3 regions of the Buttiauxella sp. 3AFRM03 genome follow, and region 2 is predicted to be linked to each of the others. Evidence: predicted binding sites of a transcription regulator. Region 2 holds the regulator's gene; each other region holds the start of a gene.
The links. Region 2 encodes LexA, which represses DNA repair genes until DNA is damaged. Its sites were predicted from a motif close to TNCTGTATGTACATACAGNA; they were not measured.

Region 1 (7,000 bases), 1.5 Mb from region 2:
ATGGCCAGTTTTGGCCAACGCGTCGCAGCCTTTTCCAGAATTACCGGACGTAAATGATGGTAACGCGCCAGCACCAGAATGCGCTGTTGGGGCTGTACATATCCGCTCATCTTATCGAGTAACGCTTCAAGCTGGTCATCGGCTAATAATGTGACAGCTTTTTTATCACCTTTAGATAAGCTGTTTAATGGTTTAGCAAGTTGATGCGGGTTCTGCTGCACGAATCGATTCGCGATTTCACCGATGCGGTCATTGAAGCGGTAAGTGGTATCCAGTGCACACTGGTCCGCCTCACCAAAATGTTGAGTAAAGGCGGTCGTCAGCGACATTTCTGCACCGCTGAAACGATAAATCGCTTGCCAGTCATCGCCCACGGCATACAAAGAAGTATGCGAGTTTTGTTTTCTCAGTGCCGCCAGCAATGCAGCTCGCTGAGGCGAGATGTCCTGAAATTCATCAACTAAAATATGCTTCCATGGGCTAATAAAACGCCCTTTTTCCAGCACATTCACAGCCTGATGAATCAGACCTGAAAAATCGACCGCTTCTTCGGACTTCAGCGCCGTTTTCCAGGCTTTTAATAGCGGAGCCATGAGCTTGATGCGTTTAGCGAACACATCACGAATATCCTCAGGCGCAGAGGCAATCATTTCAGCCTGAGAGCCCCCATGCATACGCATTAATCCCAGCCATCTGTCTAAGCGGCTGGCGAGGCGTTTTGCTAAACGTTCATCCTTCCAGTATTCACCTTCCGGCACATGCCATTGCAACTCGTCACTCAGCCACTCGCGCCAGCCTTTAGCCTGCGCTTTTTTCTCACGGCATTGTTGCTGCCAGCTTTCAATCAGCAATTGATGGCGTGCATCGGTATCAGATTCCAGTTCGCTAACACGTGGCACCTTTTTGCTGCCTTGCTGAATAATATGCAGCGCTAATGCGTGGAATGTACGGGCTGAAATCGCATCGGTTTGGAGGCGTTCAGCGATACGCTCGTCCATCTCCTGCGCGGCTTTGCGGCCAAATGCCAGCAATAAAATTTGATCTTCACTGGCCTCGCCACGTTGCAGCAACCAACCTGCACGAGCAACCAGAACAGAGGTTTTTCCACTTCCCGCTCCTGCCAGAACTAATAACGAATCTTCGCCATTAACCACGGCGCGAGCCTGAGAGGGATTCAGTGGCGAGCTTTCTATTTTCTGGAAGAAATCAGCATACTTTTCAAGCATGTGATTGGTGAAAGAGGTATTGCGTTGATGTCGGCGTTGCTCGCCTTGTTCAAGCCAGGCTTTGCACTGCAGCCAAATTTCACGACAATTTTCGAAATCTTCCAGCCGGGCTTGCGGCATAGGTAATGCAGAAAACGCAGCACGCACGTTTTGTTGTAATGCCTGCATGTCGCTGCGCCTGAACCATTTTTCCTGCTGAATCCTGCGCGTAATCTCAGCGTGCTGCTGGCGTAAAACCTGAGCCGCAACTTCGCTCATTTCGGCACTCCAGTTTTGCCAAAGCTCATCGAGATGATGATAAAAGCGCTGCGTTTCGCTCCATTCAGTCCCATGCAGACGCACCACTTTGTCATCAGGCAGGACAAACTCAAGTTCCCCCCACACCAAGCCGCGCTTGCAATTAATGGCTATTAACTGATTGAATGGAATAAGATATTCATGGCGTTCGCCCTTTACCTCGACACCAGCAGCCAGCAATCTCACACGATTATAGGGATGTTGTGCTAAATGTTTGCCCAGGGAGGTTGCTTTCAGTTCCATTACGCTTTGCCTGATCCAAAATAGAGGTTGTGGTTAAGTTTACTCGCCGAAGGAATGACGCTCCAGGGTAAAAACGCGTTACAATTGTTGTGGTTATTCATTTGTCTACATTCATACCAACGAAGAGTGATTATGCGTACAGTCCTTAACATCTTGAACTTTGTACTGGGCGGTTTTTTGACTACCCTATCCTGGTTGCTGGCCACTCTTGTCAGTATCATTTTTATTTTCACGCTTCCGCTGACTCGTTCCTGCTGGGAGATAACCAAACTCTCTTTCGTACCGTATGGTAACGAAGCCATTCATGTTGATGAGCTCGAGCCGCAGAGCAAAAGTGCCATCATGAATACCGGTGGTACCTTGCTGAACATTGTTTGGCTGGTATTTTTCGGATGGTGGCTCTGTGTGCTGCATATCTGCACCGGGATTGCACAATGCGTCACTATTATCGGCATTCCTGTGGGAATCGCTAATTTCAAAATTGCTGCTATCGCGCTTTGGCCGGTTGGCCGCCGTGTGGTTTCCGTTGAAACTGCGCAGGCTGCACGTGAAGCAAACGCCCGTCGTCGTTTCCAGTAAATCAGACAAGGATAGTGAGTATTAATGCTTAGTCCAATTCTGCGCCGCTATACCTGGAACAGCACCTGGCTCTATAACCTGCGTATTTTCATCGCACTGACGGGCACTGCTGCCCTCCCCTGGTGGCTGGGTGACGTTAAGCTGACTATCCCCTTAACGCTCGGCGTAGTTGCCGCCGCACTCGCAGACCTGGATGACCGGCTCACCGGGCGTTTGCGTAATCTGCTGATTACTTTGATTAGTTTCTTTATTGCTTCAGCATCAGTTGAGTTGTTGTACCCGTGGCCAATCTTTTTTGGCATCGGGCTAATGGTTTCCACTAGCGGGTTCATTCTGTTGGGCGGACTGGGCCAGCGTTACGCCACCATTGCCTTCGGGGCGCTACTTATCGCCATTTATACCATGCTCGGTATTTCTTTATACGAGCACTGGTATCAACAACCAACACTGCTGTTGGCTGGCGCTATCTGGTACAACGTGCTGACACTTGCCGGGCATCTAATCTTCCCTATTCGGCCTCTTCAAGATAACCTGGCGCGGTGCTATGAAAGTCTCGCACGTTATCTCGAGGTCAAAGCCATGCTGTTCGACCCCGACATTGAAGAAGAAAACCAGGCCCCCATGCTTGAGCTTGCGATGGCCAACAGTCAACTGGTCACGATGCTCAATCAGACCAAAGGCTCACTCTTGACTCGTTTACGCGGAGATCGCGGACAACGCGGCACACGTCGTACATTGCATTACTATTTTGTTGCGCAGGACATTCACGAGCGCGCGAGCTCTTCGCATATCCAGTACCAGGCGCTACGCGATAAATTCCGCTACAGCGATATTATGTTCCGCTTTCAACGACTGCTAACTATGCAGTCCCAGGCTTGCTTGCAACTTTCGCGCTCAATTTTATTACGCGAGAAATACCAGCACGACCCACGTTTTGAACGTGCGTTTACGCATCTTGATGCGGCGATTGAAAGACTGAATGCCGACCAATATCTGGCTGGTGAATTAAAAGCGCTTGGCTTCCTGGTGAGTAATTTGCGTGCCATCGATGCGCAATTAGCGACAATTGAATCCGAGCAAGCTCTTGCCGCACCTCACAGTGATATCGAAAACCGCCTTGCGGATGATCGCATTACCGGCTTTGGCGATGTCTGGCAGCGTCTGAAACGCAACTTAACACCGGAGTCAGCGTTATTTCGCCATGCGGTTCGTATGTCGGTAGTGCTTTGCGTCGGCTACGCATTCATACAGTTTACCGGGCTAAAACATGGATATTGGATCCTGCTGACCAGCCTGTTTGTCTGCCAGCCTAACTACAATGCCACTCGTCGACGTTTAGCATTGCGTATCATCGGTACTTTAGTGGGTGTGGCGATAGGGCTACCGGTGTTGTACTTTGTACCGTCAATTGAAGGCCAGCTTGTCTTAATCGTGATTACTGGCGTGCTCTTTTTTGCCTTTCGCAATGTGCAATATGCACATGCCACCATGTTTATCACGTTACTGGTGTTGTTGTGTTTCAACTTGCTGGGTGAAGGGTTTGAAGTCGCTATGCCTCGTATCTTCGATACGCTGCTGGGATGTGCTATCGCCTGGGCTGCGGTGAGTTTCATCTGGCCGGACTGGCGTTTCCGTCGACTACCATTGGTTGTTGAGCGCGCATTTAATGCGAACTGCCGCTATCTGGATGCGATTCTTGAGCAATACCATCAAGGCCGGGATAATCGTGTTGAATATCGAATCGCGCGCCGGGATGCACATAACAAAGATGCAGAACTGGCATCTGTGGTGTCCAACATGTCATCTGAGCCGCGCGTTTCGCGAGAGATGCAAGAGACTGCATTTCGTTTGCTATGCCTAAATCACACATTTAACAGCTATATTTCAGCGTTAGGTGCGCACCGCGAACAACTGACCAACGAAGATATTTTACTGCTGCTTGATGATGCGGTGTGTTATGTCGATGATGCCCTTCATCATTTGCCTGCCGATGAAGCACGGGTGCACAAGGCGCTGCATGGGCTTACTGAGCGTATAACCTCGCTTGAGCCACAGTCGGATAGCAAAGAGCCGTTAGTGCTTCAACAAATTGGCCTGCTGGTTGCGCTGTTACCAGAAATATCACGTCTCCAACAACTTGTGTCGCAGCAACATACTTAACGGGTGTGTCGTTGCGCGTAAAGATGCCCCCACTCGACCAACTCCCGGCGCGTTGCCGCCGGGAGTGCGGCTTCATGAACACCACAAATAGCCCCTGCTAAAGCCAACAAGACTTGTACCCCTAGCCCTTTCTTCAAATGTCTCAGTTTTATCCACGACCGTTTTGCACCATAAGCATGAAGGGTGCGCACGTCAGCAATCCCGACTTCCCACAACATCATCTCCAGGCTGTGAGTTAAATTAGGTAAATCTTTGAGACGTTGTTGCGCCTTCAGGCGAGATTTCTCACGGCGAGCGCTAAACAATGCATCGGTTGAAAGCTGCAACAGCTTTTGCCGATCACGCCACAGTCCTTCATCGACATGATAATAATTGAGCGCAATGGCTCGTCCACGTTTGTTATAAACCAGAGACTCTGACGCTCTTGCAACAAAGTAAACTTCCGATTGTTCGCAGGCACGTAGATACAATTCTCCCTCAGAAACCATGGCAAACACCACATTTTCGACGGTCAAACTATAGCCACCAAATAGCGAGCGATAATTTATATCACCTAATGGCGCTAGATATTCTTTTGATTGATGAATCCTTGCATAAGACCGGCTCTTCATGAATATATCCTTAAATATCAATCCATAACATATCATCACAATGTGTAACTGCATCCAGTAATATGAAAATAGGTAACATGATGAGCGACGGCAATCACATTCTTACTTTCCGCAGATTTACATGTCGAAATTGCGATATGCTTTCCGAAATTTAGATTGATCTTTGTCCGAACTGGCATTACTGTATATTCATACAGTAACCCATCAGGCGGGATTAACTATGCAATCACATAACGTTCTAACTCACGTTGCCACTGTTCCAGGTTCTGCGTCTTCATTGGCTCAGTCATCAGCAGGTAACAACATTAAAGGGTTGATCAGTGAAGTGATCTACAGCGAAGATCAGCCCTGGATTACACAGTTAGTGTTGCTGCCCTTGCTGCAACAGCTTGGTCAGCAATCTCGCTGGCAGTTGTGGTTAACGCCACAACAGAAATTGAGTCGTCAGTGGGTGCAGTCAGCTGGTCTTCCGCTGACAAAAGTGATGCAGGTAAGCCAGTTAGATCCACTTTTTACCGTAGATGCTATGGTAAAAGCATTGCAGACAGGAAATTACAGTGTTGTTATTGGTTGGTTACCGGAAGAATTGACCGACGAAGAGCATTTTCAGCTATCATCAGCAGCTGAAATAGGTAAGGCAATTGGCTTTATTATGCGTCCAACTCGTACCTCAAAAACAGGATGTCGACCACGAAGTGGTCTAAAAATTCATTCTAGTTTGTATCATTAAGTAAATTTAAGAGAAATCCTGGAACTTTTTCTTCTCTGCTGACAATTCATTGTGAATTATGAAGAATCCCCGCTGCAAGCCGCTCCAGGCGGCATTCCGCCAGTTTTAAGAAGCCTATTTTTCGCGCAAAGTTGTTAAAAAGTGTGTACTCAAATCGTTTTTTTTCATATGCCTGAGGGACTTCACACTTGTAAGTTTTCAACTACGTTGTAGACTTTAGCTCGCCAGGGTTGCTCTTCCATAACACCGATTGATCGGTAGAGTAACAAGTGAGCATAAACTCGGGCGAAGGATTTAACCCTGGGCTTTAGAGCGATTTTAAAGCTCATGGCCTTTTTGGATGATAATGAGGCGCAAAAAATGAAAAAGACAGCTATCGCGATTGCAGTGGCACTGGCTGGCTTCGCTACCGTAGCGCAGGCCGCACCGAAAGATAACACCTGGTATGCAGGTGGTAAGTTGGGTTGGTCCCAGTTCCACGACACCGGTTTCTACGGAAACGGTTTCCAGAACAACAATGGCCCAACTCACAGCAGCCAACTGGGTGCTGGTGCATTCGGTGGTTACCAGGTTAACCCGTACGTTGGTTTCGAAATGGGTTACGACTGGTTAGGTCGTATGCCTTACAAGGGCAGCGTTGATAACGGTGCTTTCAAAGCGCAAGGCGTTCAACTGGCTGCTAAACTGAGCTACCCAATCAACGACGATCTGGATATCTACACTCGTCTGGGTGGTATGGTATGGCGTGCAGACGCTAAAGGTAACTACGCTTCTACTGGCGTTACCCGCAGCGAACACGACACTGGCGTTTCCCCGCTGGCAGCAGTTGGTCTTGAGTACGCAATCACCCGTGATATCGCAACTCGCCTGGATTACCAGTGGGTTAGCAACATCGGTGATGCGCAAACCGTTGGTACTCGTCCAGACAACGGCATGCTGAGCCTGGGTGTTTCTTACCGTTTCGGCCAGTATGATGCAGCTCCAGTTGTAGCTCCGGCTCCAGCTCCAGCTCCAGAAGTACAGACTAAGCACTTCACTCTGAAGTCTGATGTTCTGTTCAACTTCAACAAAGCAACTCTGAAACCAGAAGGTCAGCAGGCACTGGATCAACTGTATACTCAGTTGAGCAACCTCGACCCGAAAGATGGTTCTGT
Region 2 (7,000 bases):
GCTTTTGAGGCCAGTAGCTTATTGAACAGATCCTGGCGTACCGGCAGACGCGGGCCGACAGTCGCTAAACGCTGGCGAGCAAAGTGCATACGCGCTACGCGAGCCAGTTTTTGGGCGATTTTTTTGTCTGTACCGTGGTCGGTTGCCATCTGGCGCAGCGAAACCGGAGCGGAGAAACGCACAAAGCTGTCGCGCCCAAGCCAGGAAACAGCGAAAAATTTCTGGACGCCGTTCAGCATCTTTAATGGCGGATTCACTTCGCCTTTTTCGCGCCCAGGGGAGCGGCCAAACATCACCGATACTGGCACCATCTGCACATCCAGATTTGGATTGCTGCGGTGTAAGTCGAGGTAATCGTGGAACAGTTTGATCGACTCTTCTTTTGGCGTGTAATAAGTGAAAACACGCGGGCCGCCATGGATAAAGACATAGCGCGGCAATACCGCACCGTCGATTTCTAACGGCTCGAGAGGGTCGGGCAAGTTATGCGCGAGACATTGTGCGCGCAGCGTTAATAAGTCCGCCTTGGAGTTATACGGCAGGACATACATAATCGGGCGTGTGGGATCTAAGCCCAGTTCGGCTTGTGGATCTGCCGGAATGGACTTGCTCTTTACCAGAACGCCTAATGGTAAATTAAGTAATTTGTAGTAGATTCTTGGCCAGCCTGACATAAACGATGTAAAGCCTCAGGTTAATGATGCAAATTCGCCGCAAGAATATCAGAATCTGGCTCAGATTTCTGTGGCGTTGCAATATAGATAAGCATTGACCCAAATAATTTGAAAAGGTTTCCCAAAATGGCGAGCAGTACCACTGGACTTACCCGTATCATCAAAGCCGCAGGCTACTCATGGAAAGGGCTCAAAGCAGCCTGGATTAACGAAGCGGCTTTCCGCCAGGAAGGGGTTAGCGCGCTCATCGCCATCGCCATCGCCTGCTGGTTAGATGTTGACCCTATCACCCGTATTTTACTGATTGGTTCTGTTGTGCTGGTCATGATTGTCGAAATTCTCAATAGCGCTATCGAGGCGCTTGTTGACCGTGTTGGTACCGATTACCACGAGCTTTCAGGACGGGCCAAGGACATGGGGTCTGCTGCCGTATTAATCGCCATTATCCTCGCAGTTATTACCTGGATCACACTGCTTTGGCCGCATTTGCGATGATCTTTCCAGAATAGTTAAGTCCCTGGTTTTTTGCTCAATTTGTGGTTCCAAAATCGCCTTTGACTGTATATACTCACAGCATAACTGTATAAACACCCAGGGGGCGGAATGAAAGCGTTAACTACCAGGCAGCAAGAGGTGTTTGATCTTATTCGGGATCATATCAGCCAGACCGGCATGCCACCGACTCGTGCCGAGATTGCTCAACGTCTGGGGTTCCGTTCTCCGAACGCCGCTGAAGAGCACCTGAAAGCACTTGCCCGTAAAGGCGTCATTGAGATTATCTCTGGTGCGTCGCGCGGTATCCGCTTGCTGGTGGAAGAAGTTACCGGTATTCCGCTGGTTGGGCGTGTTGCTGCGGGGGAACCACTCCTTGCACAACAGCACATCGAAGGCCATTACCAGGTTGACCCATCACTGTTTAAACCAAATGCCGATTTCCTGTTGCGCGTTAGCGGGATGTCTATGAAAGACATCGGTATTATGGACGGCGACCTGCTTGCAGTTCATAAAACTCAGGATGTGCGTAACGGCCAGGTTGTGGTGGCGCGTATTGACGACGAAGTGACTGTTAAGCGCTTAAAGCAGCAGGGTAATACCGTTCATCTTCTGCCTGAAAATAGCGAATTTGAACCTATTGTGGTTGACCTGCGCGAACATAGCTTCTCTATTGAAGGGTTGGCGGTTGGGGTAATTCGCAACGGCGACTGGCTGTAAACTTCTCCAGATGATGCGCTTTAATGCGCATCATCGTCTTAATTCTCTTATCTCTTCCTGGATTGGCCATGCGATTTTTCTCGACGGCTGACAGAGCTCTCTGGCGCCTCGCCTTACCCATGATTTTTTCCAACATCACCGTGCCTTTACTGGGCCTTGTTGATACCGCGGTAATTGGTCATTTGGATAGCCCTGTTTATCTTGGCGGTGTCGCTATTGGTGCGACGGCAACCAGCTTCTTATTTATGCTGTTGTTGTTTTTGCGCATGAGCACCACCGGTTTAACTGCCCAGGCATTTGGTGCCAATAATCCCTCTGCTTTAGCGCGTGCACTGGTTCAGCCCTTGCTATTGGCGTTAGGAGCAGGGGTGGCGATCGTCTTACTGCGTGAACCGCTGATATCCCTGGCCTTGCATATCGTCGGCGGCAATGAAGATGTTTTGTTGCAGGCCCGGCGATTCCTTGAAATACGTTGGCTTAGTGCGCCAGCCTCGCTTGCCAACCTGGTCTTGTTGGGCTGGTTGTTAGGTGTTCAGTATGCGCGTGCGCCAGTTATCTTGCTGGTTGTCGGAAACGTACTGAATATCGTGCTGGATGTGTGGCTGGTTATGGGGCTACACATGGATGTTCAGGGCGCGGCACTCGCCACCGTCACCGCAGAATATGCGACGTTTATCATTGGTTTGCTGATGGTGAAAAAGGTCATGGGTTTGCGCGGAATCAGCTTTGAGATGCTCAAAGAGTCCTGGCGCGGGAATGTGCGGCGTCTGCTGGCACTCAATCGCGACATCATGCTGCGCTCGCTGTTGCTACAGGTCTGTTTCGCCTCAGTCACTATCTTTGGCGCGCGGTTAGGTAGCGAAATCGTCGCGGTTAACGCCGTGTTGATGACGCTATTAACCTTCACCGCCTATGCGCTCGATGGGTTCGCCTATGCCGTTGAAGCCCATTCCGGGCAGGCGTTTGGCGCTAAAAACCGTGGTCAATTGCTCGAAGTATGGGGCGCTGCATGTCGCCAGGCGGGCTTAGTCGCTCTTATGTTCGCCGCTGTGTATGCGCTGTTTGGTGAGCACATTGTTTCGCTTCTTACCTCTATCCCTGAATTGCAGCTACAGGCAGACCGCTACTTGCACTGGCAGATTGTTTTGCCCGTTGTTGGTGTCTGGTGTTATTTGCTGGACGGCATGTTTATTGGCGCAACGCGAGGTACGGAAATGCGCAACAGCATGGCGGTTGCGGCATTGGGATTTGGGCTGACGTTGCTCACCGTGCCTTATCTGGGAAATCATGGTCTGTGGTTATCCGTGGCTGTGTTCCTGGCTTTGCGCGGACTGTCTTTGGGATGGATTTGGCGTCGCCATTGGCGGGATAACAGCTGGTTTCCGGCTGGAACTCCTGGTTAGTTACAGCTCATAGTTAGTTACAACTCATAGTTAGTTACAACTTCTGACGCGCTTTTAATCGCACTCCAGTATGCTGATTTGCCACCTGATTTTGGGGCAAGTCAGCATCATTTCTGTTACTTCTGTGGTTCAATGTTCTTAGTTTTCCCCTCACTGCCATATCCTTGACTACAATTATTTCCACGTCCAGCAGATAGTGAGTGTCAGCCAAACGGCAGCACCTGGGCGTTGTTAACTATTAGCAGTTCTTAACCGAACGATGAGGATATTATTATGAATAAAGACGAAATCGGCGGTAACTGGAAACAGTTCAAAGGCACAGTAAAAGAGAAATGGGGCAAACTGACAGACGATGACATGACCGTCATCGAAGGGAAACGCGATCAGCTTGTCGGTAAAATTCAGGAACGCTATGGATATGCGAAAGATCAGGCAGAGAACGAAGTCGTTGATTGGGAAAAACGTAACGATTACCGCTGGTAATCTCATCCCTCAGATGTGTTAACTCTCATAGGCTAACCTGCCCTGGTACATGGATGTACCGATCCCCTCCATACTTCAAGCTACATCTTTTGGCTGCATTCACTTACCGCTTCAATGCAACTCGAATTATTTCGGGTTCAGGCTAGCGTGACTTCTTCTTACTCTGAATGGTGTGGTCATGCCCGCATTCTTCCGGGTGGCTACAGGCTTCAACTTCCGCACACGCGCTGCATAAACCATGCGCCTCAATGACATTGTGGTGTAGAGCAAATCCTGACTGGGCAGCCAGCTGATTCATAATATCTTCCACACCTTCCGCGCTATGCTCCTTCACCGCGCCACACCTGTCGCAAATCAACATCGCTGATGAGTGAGTCGGCTGATCAATCAGATGGCACAAAACATAGCTGTTGGTCGACTCGACGCGATGGACAAAGCCTTGTTCGAGAAGAAAATCGAGCGCACGATACACCGTCGGGGGTTTAGCTTGCGGTTCACTGGCGCGAAGTAAATCCAGCAAATCATAAGCGCTGATTGCACCCGCTTGCTGCGTCAATAAACGCAACACTTCCAGGCGTTGTGGTGTCAGGCGCACATTACGCTGTTCGCATAGTTTTTCAGCCTGCGCTAACACGTTTTGTGAAGTCGTGATGTCCATCAGCATTCCCCTGTAGATTAGCCCTACACTCTATCACAACGCGCAATAAACGCCGAGTGGTGCGCCATGCTGGCCACAGCCTTTTGAGATGACTATCCCGGAGTTTGCTATGAATAAACCTGATTGCATTCGTCACTGGAAAGAACTGGAAGGTGAAGATGACTCAACTTATCCAGACAGTACTGAATTGTTTTCCATTGGCGCGCCATTGGCTCGCAAACTTGGGCTAACACGCCTGGGGATTCACCACGAGCGCCTGCTCCCTGGTCGCCGGACGTCCTATCCGCATGCGGAAAGTAGCGAGGAAGAGTTTGCTTATGTTCTGGAAGGGCATCCACAGGTGTGGATTAACGGCCACCTTTACTCACTTGAACCGGGTGATAGTGTTGGTTTCCCGGCCGGGACGGGCGTCTGCCATACCTTCATCAACAACACCGAGCATGAAGTCCGGTTGCTAATTGTGGGTGAGGCCAACAAAGCCGAAAACCGAATTTATTACCCGCTAAACGCGAGCTATGCCGCACAACGCCAGGATCGCTGGATTGACCACCCGCCGCAGTTTTTTGGCCCACATGACGGCCATCCTTCACGAAAACCGAACGGTAAACTATAAATATGTTTACAGGGAATTTTTGAACTCATAATCCTGATGGAGAGAAACGGGATTTCGATGGGATAAACATCCCCCTTTTTAGCTTTTTATTCACAGCAATAGTCCGCCTCTGTTCAGTCATAACTGGCAGGGGCAAGTTATGAAATCTGATTAACAGACGGGCGAGCGGTGAATGAAAAAAATTAAAACTCTGGTGGCGTTCAGCGCCGCCTCTTTATTTGTGGCAAATCAAGCCAGTGCGGCAGGTACCTGGTCAGTAGCTCGTAGTGATGCAATGGGGGGGACGGGCGTTGCTTCAGCGAGTTATGGAAGTGGAGTGCTAACAAACCCTGCGCTGCTGGCAAAGGCAAAACAGGACGACTCAGTGACAGTTATTTTGCCCTCCGTGAGCGGGCAAATGACAGATAAAGATAACCTGCAGGATCAGATTGATGGCATTAGCGATACGGTCGATCAATACCAGAACGTTATCGACGATCTTACCCTGCAGGATATCCTTTTAAACCCAAATGGTTCACTTGGTCAGCTTCAGGGCGCTGCGGGGAGTTTGGCTGGCGAACTGGAAGATCTGCGAGGTAAAACAGCAAACGCGAAAGCCGGGGCGAGTATCGCAGTCAGTATTCCAAATGATGTGCTGTCGATGGCATTTGTCGCAAAAGCCTATGCGCGAGCACATGTGAGTTCCTCTATTGATCAACAAGATATTGATTATCTGCACAGCATCGCGAATTCCAGGGTTGTTGCCGGGGGAGTCGCACTAGATGCTGCCGTTAATGGCTCTGATGTTATCACCAGCAATCTCAACTCCACTGCATCTGGGCGCGGCGCAATTGTCTCCGACTATGGTGTGGCGCTGGCGAAACAGTTTGATCTAAACGGCGTGCCTGTCTCTGTTGGCATCACGCCGAAACTGCAAAAAACCTGGCTGTACAACTACACCACATCAATCTATTCCTACGACAGCAGCGACTGGAAAAATAGCCGCTATCGTAACGACGACACTGGCTTTAACGTTGATGCGGGTGTGGCAGCTGATTTTGGCGAAAACTGGACTGTCGGTCTGAGCGGCCAGAACCTGATTTCACATGACATTGATACCAAAGATATCTTGATCACTAATGGCAGGACGGGCGAAACCGTCAACTATAAAGACACTTATCAGATTCGCCCGTTAGTGACGGCGGGCTTAGCCTGGCATAACGATTTCATCACCCTTAGCGCCGACGGCGATCTCACCGAAACAAAAGGTTTCAAAAGCGAAGACGATTCACAGTACGTTGGCGTGGGCGCTGAAGTTACGCCGCTGCCGTGGCTTGCGGTGCGCGCCGGTTACCGGGCTGACGTCAAATCAAACGATAGCAACGTCTTTACCGGCGGGGTTGGCTTTGCGCCATTTAATCGCGTTCACATCGATTTAATGGGGCTGTACGGCGAAGACGAAACCTGGGGGGCAGGGGCACAGCTTAGCATGACCTTCTGATGAAAATAGCCGTCGGGACGAGCGAGTGTCCCGACGCTGCTTTATGCTATAGTAGCGACCCTTTTTTAACCGTAGCCCGTAAACGCCCAGTGCCTATGTCCTCACAAACAAACCAGACCCTCTTCCAGCCACATCGTTTCTCTATTGCGCCGATGCTTGACTGGACTGACCGCCACTGCCGCTATTTTTTGCGTCAGCTTTCAAGCCAGACACTGCTGTACACCGAAATGGTGACCACCGGTGCGATCATTCATGGCAAAGGGGACTATCTGGCGTACAGCGAAGACGAGCATCCTATCGCGTTGCAGTTGGGGGTAGCGATCCGGCGGCTTTAGCGCAATGCGCTAAACTGGCTGAAGAACGTGGCTACGACGAAATTAACCTCAACGTAGGTTGCCCATCTGACCGTGTACAAAATGGCATGTTTGGCGCGTGTCTGATGGCTGATGCCCAGCGGGTTGCCGATTGCATCAAAGC
Region 3 (7,000 bases), 1.9 Mb from region 2:
GCAAATCCTGTGCATGATTGCCATGTCACCACCATCCGATCTGACTGCCGACCATATCCGCGACGAGAAAGTGAAAGTTCTGCAATCCCTGCGCCGTATTGACCGTAGCAATGTGCGCGAGAAAACGGTTCGTGGCCAGTACACGGCGGGCTTTGCACAGGGTAAAAAAGTCCCGGGTTACCTGGAAGAAGAAGGTGCCAACAAAACGAGCGGCACTGAAACCTTCGTGGCTATCCGTGTGGATATCGACAACTGGCGTTGGGCTGGCGTGCCATTCTACCTGCGTACCGGGAAACGTCTGCCGACAAAATGCTCTGAGGTCGTGGTTTACTTCAAGAGCCCTGCACTGAACCTGTTTAAAGATTCCTGGCAAGATTTGCCGCAAAACAAACTTACCATCCGTCTGCAACCGGACGAAGGTGTGGATATCCAGGTGCTCAACAAAGTGCCAGGGCTTGATCACAAGCACAACCTGCAAACCACCAAACTGGATCTGAGTTACTCCGAAACCTTTAACGAAACACATCTGGCAGATGCTTACGAGCGCCTGCTTCTGGAGACCATGCGTGGTATTCAGGCACTGTTCGTGCGTCGTGACGAAGTAGAAGAAGCGTGGAAATGGGTCGACTCCATCACTGAAGCATGGGCTGCGGACAATGATGCACCTAAGCCATATCAGGCCGGAACCTGGGGACCAGTGGCATCGGTGGCGATGATTACCCGTGATGGGCGTTCATGGAACGAATTTGAGTAATCCCCGTCATCCTTCAAGTTGCAGGGGGGTTGGCAGCACTCGCTCACCCCAGTCACTTACTAATGTAAGCTGCTGGGGATTCGGTCATTTGCCGTCTACCTGCAACTCGACTGATTTAGCGGATGGAATCGGTGTCATTGTGTAAAAATCGTGTAACAAACGATTCGTATTTTACCGGTAACATGATCTGGCGCCAAAGTGGTGAAAATTTTTTAATATAAAAGCCCTGACTGGATTCACCAGCAGGGCTTTTTTATTTACACTAGCTGAAGCGATTTTGCCCCGATGGTACGGATTGCCGCCTCATTGAGAGAAAAGAGCCGGTAACCTCGACCACCTGCCCAAAGCGACGGCAGCCACTTTAAAGAGGATCTTTTATGAATCCAATTTTGTTACGCGTAACAAAGCGCATCGTTGAACGTTCCCGCCAGACCCGTGAAACTTATCTGGCTCGCATCGAAAAAGCGAAGTCCAACACAGTCCACCGATCTGAGCTGGCGTGCGGAAATCTGGCCCACGGTTTTGCTGCTTGTCAGCCGGAAGATAAAGCTTCGCTGAAAAGTATGCTGCGTAACAACATTGCGATCATTACCTCCTACAACGACATGCTCTCCGCGCATCAACCTTATGAGTATTACCCTGATCAGATTCGTAAAGCGTTGCACTCTGTTGGTGCCGTAGGGCAGGTTGCAGGTGGTGTGCCAGCGATGTGTGATGGCGTGACTCAGGGCCAGGACGGCATGGAGCTTTCATTGCTGAGCCGCGAAATTATCGCGATGTCCACCGCTATCGGCCTGTCCCACAACATGTTCGACGGCGCGCTGTACCTGGGCGTATGCGACAAAATTGTCCCCGGTTTGACTATGGCTGCACTCTCATTTGGCCATTTACCAGCGGTGTTTGTGCCGTCAGGCCCAATGGCCAGTGGTTTGGCCAATAAAGAGAAAGTACGCATTCGCCAGCTTTATGCTGAAGGCAAAGTTGACCGTCTGGCATTACTGGAATCTGAAGCTGCTTCTTATCATGCGCCAGGCACCTGTACTTTTTACGGCACCGCCAATACCAACCAAATGGTGGTTGAGTTTATGGGGATGCAGCTCCCGGGTTCTTCGTTTGTTCATCCGGATGCCCCTCTGCGCCATGAACTAACGGCAGCAGCGGCACGTCAGGTAACGCGCCTGACAGGAAATGGCAACGAGTGGATGCCACTCGGTAAAATGATTGACGAAAAAGTAGTGGTCAATGGCATTGTTGCGTTGTTGGCAACCGGCGGTTCTACCAACCATACGATGCACCTGGTCGCGATGGCGCGTGCAGCAGGTATCATCATTAACTGGGATGATTTCTCTGATCTTTCTGATGTGGTGCCTTTGCTGGCGCGCCTGTACCCGAACGGCCCGGCGGACATCAATCACTTCCAGGCCGCGGGCGGTGTGCCAGTGCTAATGCGCGAATTGCTCAAAGGTGGCCTGCTGCATGAAGACGTGAACACTGTTGCGGGCTTTGGCCTGCATCACTACACCATGGAACCATGGCTGGATAATGGGCAGCTTGCATGGCGTGAAGGTGCGACAACCGCACTCGATACCGATGTCATTGCAACCTTTGAAAAACCATTCTCCAAACACGGCGGCACCAAAGTGCTTAGCGGTAACCTCGGCCGTGCAGTAATGAAAACCTCTGCAGTTCCCGTGGAAAATCAAATTATCGAAGCTCCCGCCGTCATCTTTGAAAGCCAGCATGACGTTTTGCCAGCGTTTGAAGCAGGTCTGCTGGACCGTGACTGCGTGGTTGTTGTGCGCCATCAAGGGCCAAAAGCGAATGGCATGCCAGAATTACATAAACTTATGCCGCCACTTGGGGTATTATTGGACCGCTGTTTCAAAATTGCGTTAGTCACTGATGGACGACTGTCGGGTGCATCAGGTAAGGTGCCCTCAGCAATCCATGTTACGCCAGAAGCCTATGATGGTGGGTTGCTGGCGAAAGTCCGTGATGGCGATATGATTCGCGTCAATGGTCAAACGGGTGAACTGACATTGCTGGTCGATGATGCAGAGCTTGCAAAACGCACTGCATATCACCCGGACCTCAGCGCTGATCGCGTTGGAACCGGCCGTGAACTATTTAGCGCGTTACGCGAACAGTTATCTGGCGCGGAACAGGGCGCGACCTGCATTAAATTTTAAGGACCAGATGTAGCAATTGCCGCACTGGAAACGAATTATAAAGTTGGTTGAAGAGGCCTTATTAGATGAAAAACTGGAAAACTACTGCGGAACAGATCCTGAAAACAGGGCCGGTTGTCCCGGTTATTGTAATTAACAAACTGGAACACGCAGTACCAATGGCTAAAGCATTAGTTGCTGGTGGCGTGCGCGTTCTGGAAGTGACTCTGCGTACTCCATGTGCAATGGACGCGATTCGCGCTATCGCTAAAGAAGTACCAGAAGCGATTATTGGTGCGGGTACCGTTCTGAACCCAGAGCAACTGGCAGAAGTGACCGAAGCTGGCGCGCAGTTCGCTATCAGCCCAGGTCTGACTGAGCCACTGTTGAAAGCGGCAACCGAAGGCTCAATTCCATTGATTCCGGGTATCAGCACTGTTTCTGAACTGATGCTGGGTCTGGATTACGGCTTGAAAGAATTCAAATTCTTCCCGGCTGAAGCGAATGGTGGCACCAAAGCACTGCAAGCTATTGCGGGCCCATTCTCTCAGGTTCGTTTCTGCCCAACTGGCGGGATCACACCGGCTAACTACCGTGATTACCTGGCACTGAAAAGCGTTCTGTGTATCGGTGGCTCATGGTTGGTTCCGGCTGACGCACTGGAAGCAGGTGATTACGACCGTATTACTCAGCTTGCTCGTGAAGCGGTTGAAGGCGCGAAATAATACGCCATTCTTTAAGTTGTAGCTGCGTAAAACCGGTCACATAGATAACGATGTGACCGGTTTTTTTATCCTTTGACGATAACCGCTTTGGTTGCGGCAATCGCACGCGCAATCGCATCTTCCACGCTAGAACCTGTTGCCAGCGTGACACCCATACGGCGTTTACCTTCAATCTCCGGCTTACCAAACAGACGCACCTGCAAACCGGCACCTACCGCACCCGCGACGTTACCGTACTGGACGTTATCACTGGTTAATTCTGGCAGGATCACCGCAGAAGCCGCCGGGCCATACTGGCGAATATCGCCAATTGGCAAGCCGAGGAAGGCGCGGACATGTAATGCAAACTCTGACAAATCCTGAGAAATCAGCGTCACCATGCCGGTATCATGTGGACGCGGGGAAACCTCGCTGAAAATGACCTCATCGCCACAGACAAACAGCTCAACGCCAAACAACCCGAAGCCCCCTAAGGATTTCACGACTTTCTCGGCAATTTCCTGCGCGCGACAAATCGCAACATCACTCATCTTTTGTGGCTGCCACGACTCACGATAATCGCCGTCTTCCTGACGATGACCAATTGGCGCGCAGAAATGCACGCCATCGATTGCGCTGATGGTCAACAAAGTGATTTCAAAATCAAAATTCACCACCCCTTCGACAATGACGCGTCCTTTGCCTGCCCGGCCACCGAGTTGAGCGTATTCCCAGGCTTTGGCTAACTGGTCGGCATTGCGGATAAAGCTTTGCCCTTTGCCTGAAGAGCTCATTACCGGTTTAACGATGCAAGGGAAGCCAATTTCTTCGACGGCTTGCAAGAAAGCGCTTTCGCTATCGGCAAAGCGGTAGCTTGAAGTGGGCAGTTCTAACTCTTCAGCTGCCAGACGACGAATACCTTCGCGGTTCATGGTCAACTTAGTGGCTCGGGCGCACGGGACAACGTTCTGGCCTTGCTGCTCCAGTTCTACCAGCATATCCGTGGCAATGGCTTCAATTTCGGGAACGATAAAATCGGGCATTTCAGCAGCGACCAGCTTTTTAAGTTCGGCACCATCAAGCATATTAATGACATGACTACGGTGCGCGACGTGCATCGCTGGGGCATCAGCGTAGCGGTCTACGGCAATCACTTCCAGCCCCAGACGTTGACATTCAATTGCCACTTCTTTTCCTAATTCGCCTGAACCCAACAACATCACACGTGTAGCTGAAGGACGAAGCGCTGTTCCCAACATTGACATAATCTGTATACCCAAACGGAGAAAATAGACCGGCGAATTATAAACGAAAACGTTTGCGTACGCAGCGACTTTCCCGCTTGCGATGCAAGGGTAATATTATTATACTGTTTAAATAAACAGTTAAGCCGGAGCTGCAAAATGGCGGTTGAAATCAAATACGTTGTAGTACGAGAGGGGCAAGAAAAAATGTCATTTGCCAGTAAAAAGGACGCAGACGCCTATGACAAAATGCTCGACCTGGCCGAAGTGTTGAGTGACTGGCTCACTCAAAGCCCAATTGCTCTCGAAGAAGGCCAAAATGACGTGCTGGCCATGTGGATGGCAGAAAACAAAGATGTGCTTTCGACCGTACTGAAAAGCGGAAAATTGCCAGAGCTGGAAACGGCAACAGCAGCAGATGAAACGCCTGAAGTCGTTACTGAAGAAGAGGCTTCTGATGATAAAGTAGCCGAACATCCACGTAAACGCACCAAAGCCGCTTAAGTTTTATCGCGTCGGAATACCGGCGCGGTTCTTTTCTCATCTTTAGTCTTATCAGACACTTCTTGACAGCCTTTCACCTAACCTCAGTGGCTATGTTCTAAAACAAGGGTGTCTCTCATGAGTAATTGGTTACAGCAGCTTCAGTCTATGCTGGGGCAAGCGACACAGCCCGGCCAAAAATCTTCCAGGCACAATCAACCCACTCAAGATCCTCAGGGGCTGAGCAAATTACTGGTACCTGGCGCGCTGGGTGGCTTAGCGGGGTTACTGCTGGCAAGTAAATCATCGCGTAAATTACTCACTAAATACGGAACCAGCGCGCTGTTGGTTGGCGGTGGGGCAGTCGCTGGAAGCGTGATGTGGAGCAAATATAAAGATCGCGTCCGTGAAACCCATCAGGGGGAGCCGCAATTTGGGCAGCAACAATCGCCAGTTGATGTGCGGACCCAGCGTCTGGTAATGGCATTGGTCTTTGCCGCGAAAAGTGACGGCCATATCGATGACAAAGAGCGCCAGATAATCGAACAACAGTTGCGGGATGCGGGTATTGAAGAGTCAGGCCGTACGCTGATTCAACAGGCTATCGATCAACCGCTTGATCCACAGCGTTTGGTACAAGGCGTTAATAACGAAGAAGAAGCTCTGGAACTTTATTTCCTCAGCTGTGCGGCAATCGACATCGACCACTTTATGGAACGTAGCTATCTCAGTGCGTTAGGTGATGCGCTAAAAATCCCACAAGATGTGCGCGAAGGTATTGAAAAAGATATTCAGCAACAGAAACTCAATCTGCCGGGTTAACCCCGGCATTTTTCTCAAAATCCCACGTTACGCTTGCAAGGCTGTCTTAATTTGCCACCCTTACAGGGTGTTAACTCAAAAATGAAAATCGACATGCCACCAAAAGCTAAAAAAATTCCTCACACCATGTCAGTTCATGGCGATACCCGCATCGATAACTATTATTGGTTGCGCGACGACGAGCGCGCAGATGCGCAAGTACTTGATTATCTGCATCAGGAAAATGATTACGGCCATCAAGTCATGAGCACGCAACAGGCGCTACAAGAACGCTTGCTCAAAGAGATGATCGACCGTATCCCACAACGCGATGTCTCCGCGCCCTATACGCAAAATGGCTATCGTTATCGCCAGGTTTTTGAAACCGGAAATGAATACGCCATTTATCAGCGCCAGTCGGTGATGCTGGCTGAATGGGAAGAGTGGAGCACGCTGGTGGATGGTAATCGCCGTGCTGCCCACAGTGAATTTTATACGATGGGCGGGATGAGCATCACGCCTGACAATACTGTGCTGGCATTGGCGGAAGATTTTCTTTCGCGTCGCCAGTACGGTTTGCGTTTCCGCAATCTGGAAACCGGGAACTGGTACCCGGAAGTGCTGGAAAATGTCGACAGCAGTTTTGTCTGGGCGAATGATTCCGCCACGCTTTACTACGTCCGCAAGCACCCTAAAACGCTGCTGCCATATCAGGTCTGGCGACATACGGTAGGGCATCCTTCCACGTCCGACGAGTTGGTTTACGAAGAGAAGGACGAAATGTTTTATGTCAGCGTGCATAAAACGACTTCGAAGCATTTTGTCCTGATTTACCTGAGCAGCGCG

Region 1: the regulator LexA is predicted to act here: its motif matches at 5,296-5,315, upstream of sulA (SOS-induced cell division inhibitor SulA).
Region 3: the regulator LexA is predicted to act here: its motif matches at 4,994-5,013, upstream of D8682_RS04755 (YebG family protein).

Annotation. Positions count from the first base shown of each region.
Region 1 is NZ_CP033076.1:1,221,443-1,228,442, forward strand. It holds gene helD (DNA helicase IV) at 1-1,766, opposite strand, end outside; gene D8682_RS07375 (YccF domain-containing protein) at 1,899-2,345, shown strand; gene yccS (YccS family putative transporter) at 2,370-4,505, shown strand; gene D8682_RS07385 (TfoX/Sxy family DNA transformation protein) at 4,502-5,116, opposite strand; gene sulA (SOS-induced cell division inhibitor SulA) at 5,337-5,846, shown strand; gene ompA (porin OmpA) at 6,207-7,000, shown strand, end outside.
Region 2 is NZ_CP033076.1:2,681,408-2,688,407, reverse strand. It holds gene plsB (glycerol-3-phosphate 1-O-acyltransferase PlsB) at 1-674, opposite strand, end outside; gene D8682_RS14030 (diacylglycerol kinase) at 801-1,169, shown strand; gene lexA (transcriptional repressor LexA) at 1,278-1,886, shown strand; gene dinF (MATE family efflux transporter DinF) at 1,955-3,289, shown strand; gene D8682_RS14015 (CsbD family protein) at 3,563-3,772, shown strand; gene zur (zinc uptake transcriptional repressor Zur) at 3,915-4,430, opposite strand; gene D8682_RS14005 (cupin domain-containing protein) at 4,540-5,043, shown strand; gene D8682_RS14000 (conjugal transfer protein TraF) at 5,216-6,523, shown strand; partial or broken gene dusA (tRNA dihydrouridine(20/20a) synthase DusA) at 6,619-7,000, shown strand, end outside.
Region 3 is NZ_CP033076.1:744,823-751,822, reverse strand. It holds gene zwf (glucose-6-phosphate dehydrogenase) at 1-754, shown strand, start outside; gene edd (phosphogluconate dehydratase) at 1,132-2,943, shown strand; gene D8682_RS04765 (bifunctional 4-hydroxy-2-oxoglutarate aldolase/2-dehydro-3-deoxy-phosphogluconate aldolase) at 3,009-3,647, shown strand; gene purT (formate-dependent phosphoribosylglycinamide formyltransferase) at 3,713-4,891, opposite strand; gene D8682_RS04755 (YebG family protein) at 5,030-5,374, shown strand; gene D8682_RS04750 (tellurite resistance TerB family protein) at 5,492-6,175, shown strand; gene ptrB (oligopeptidase B) at 6,269-7,000, shown strand, end outside.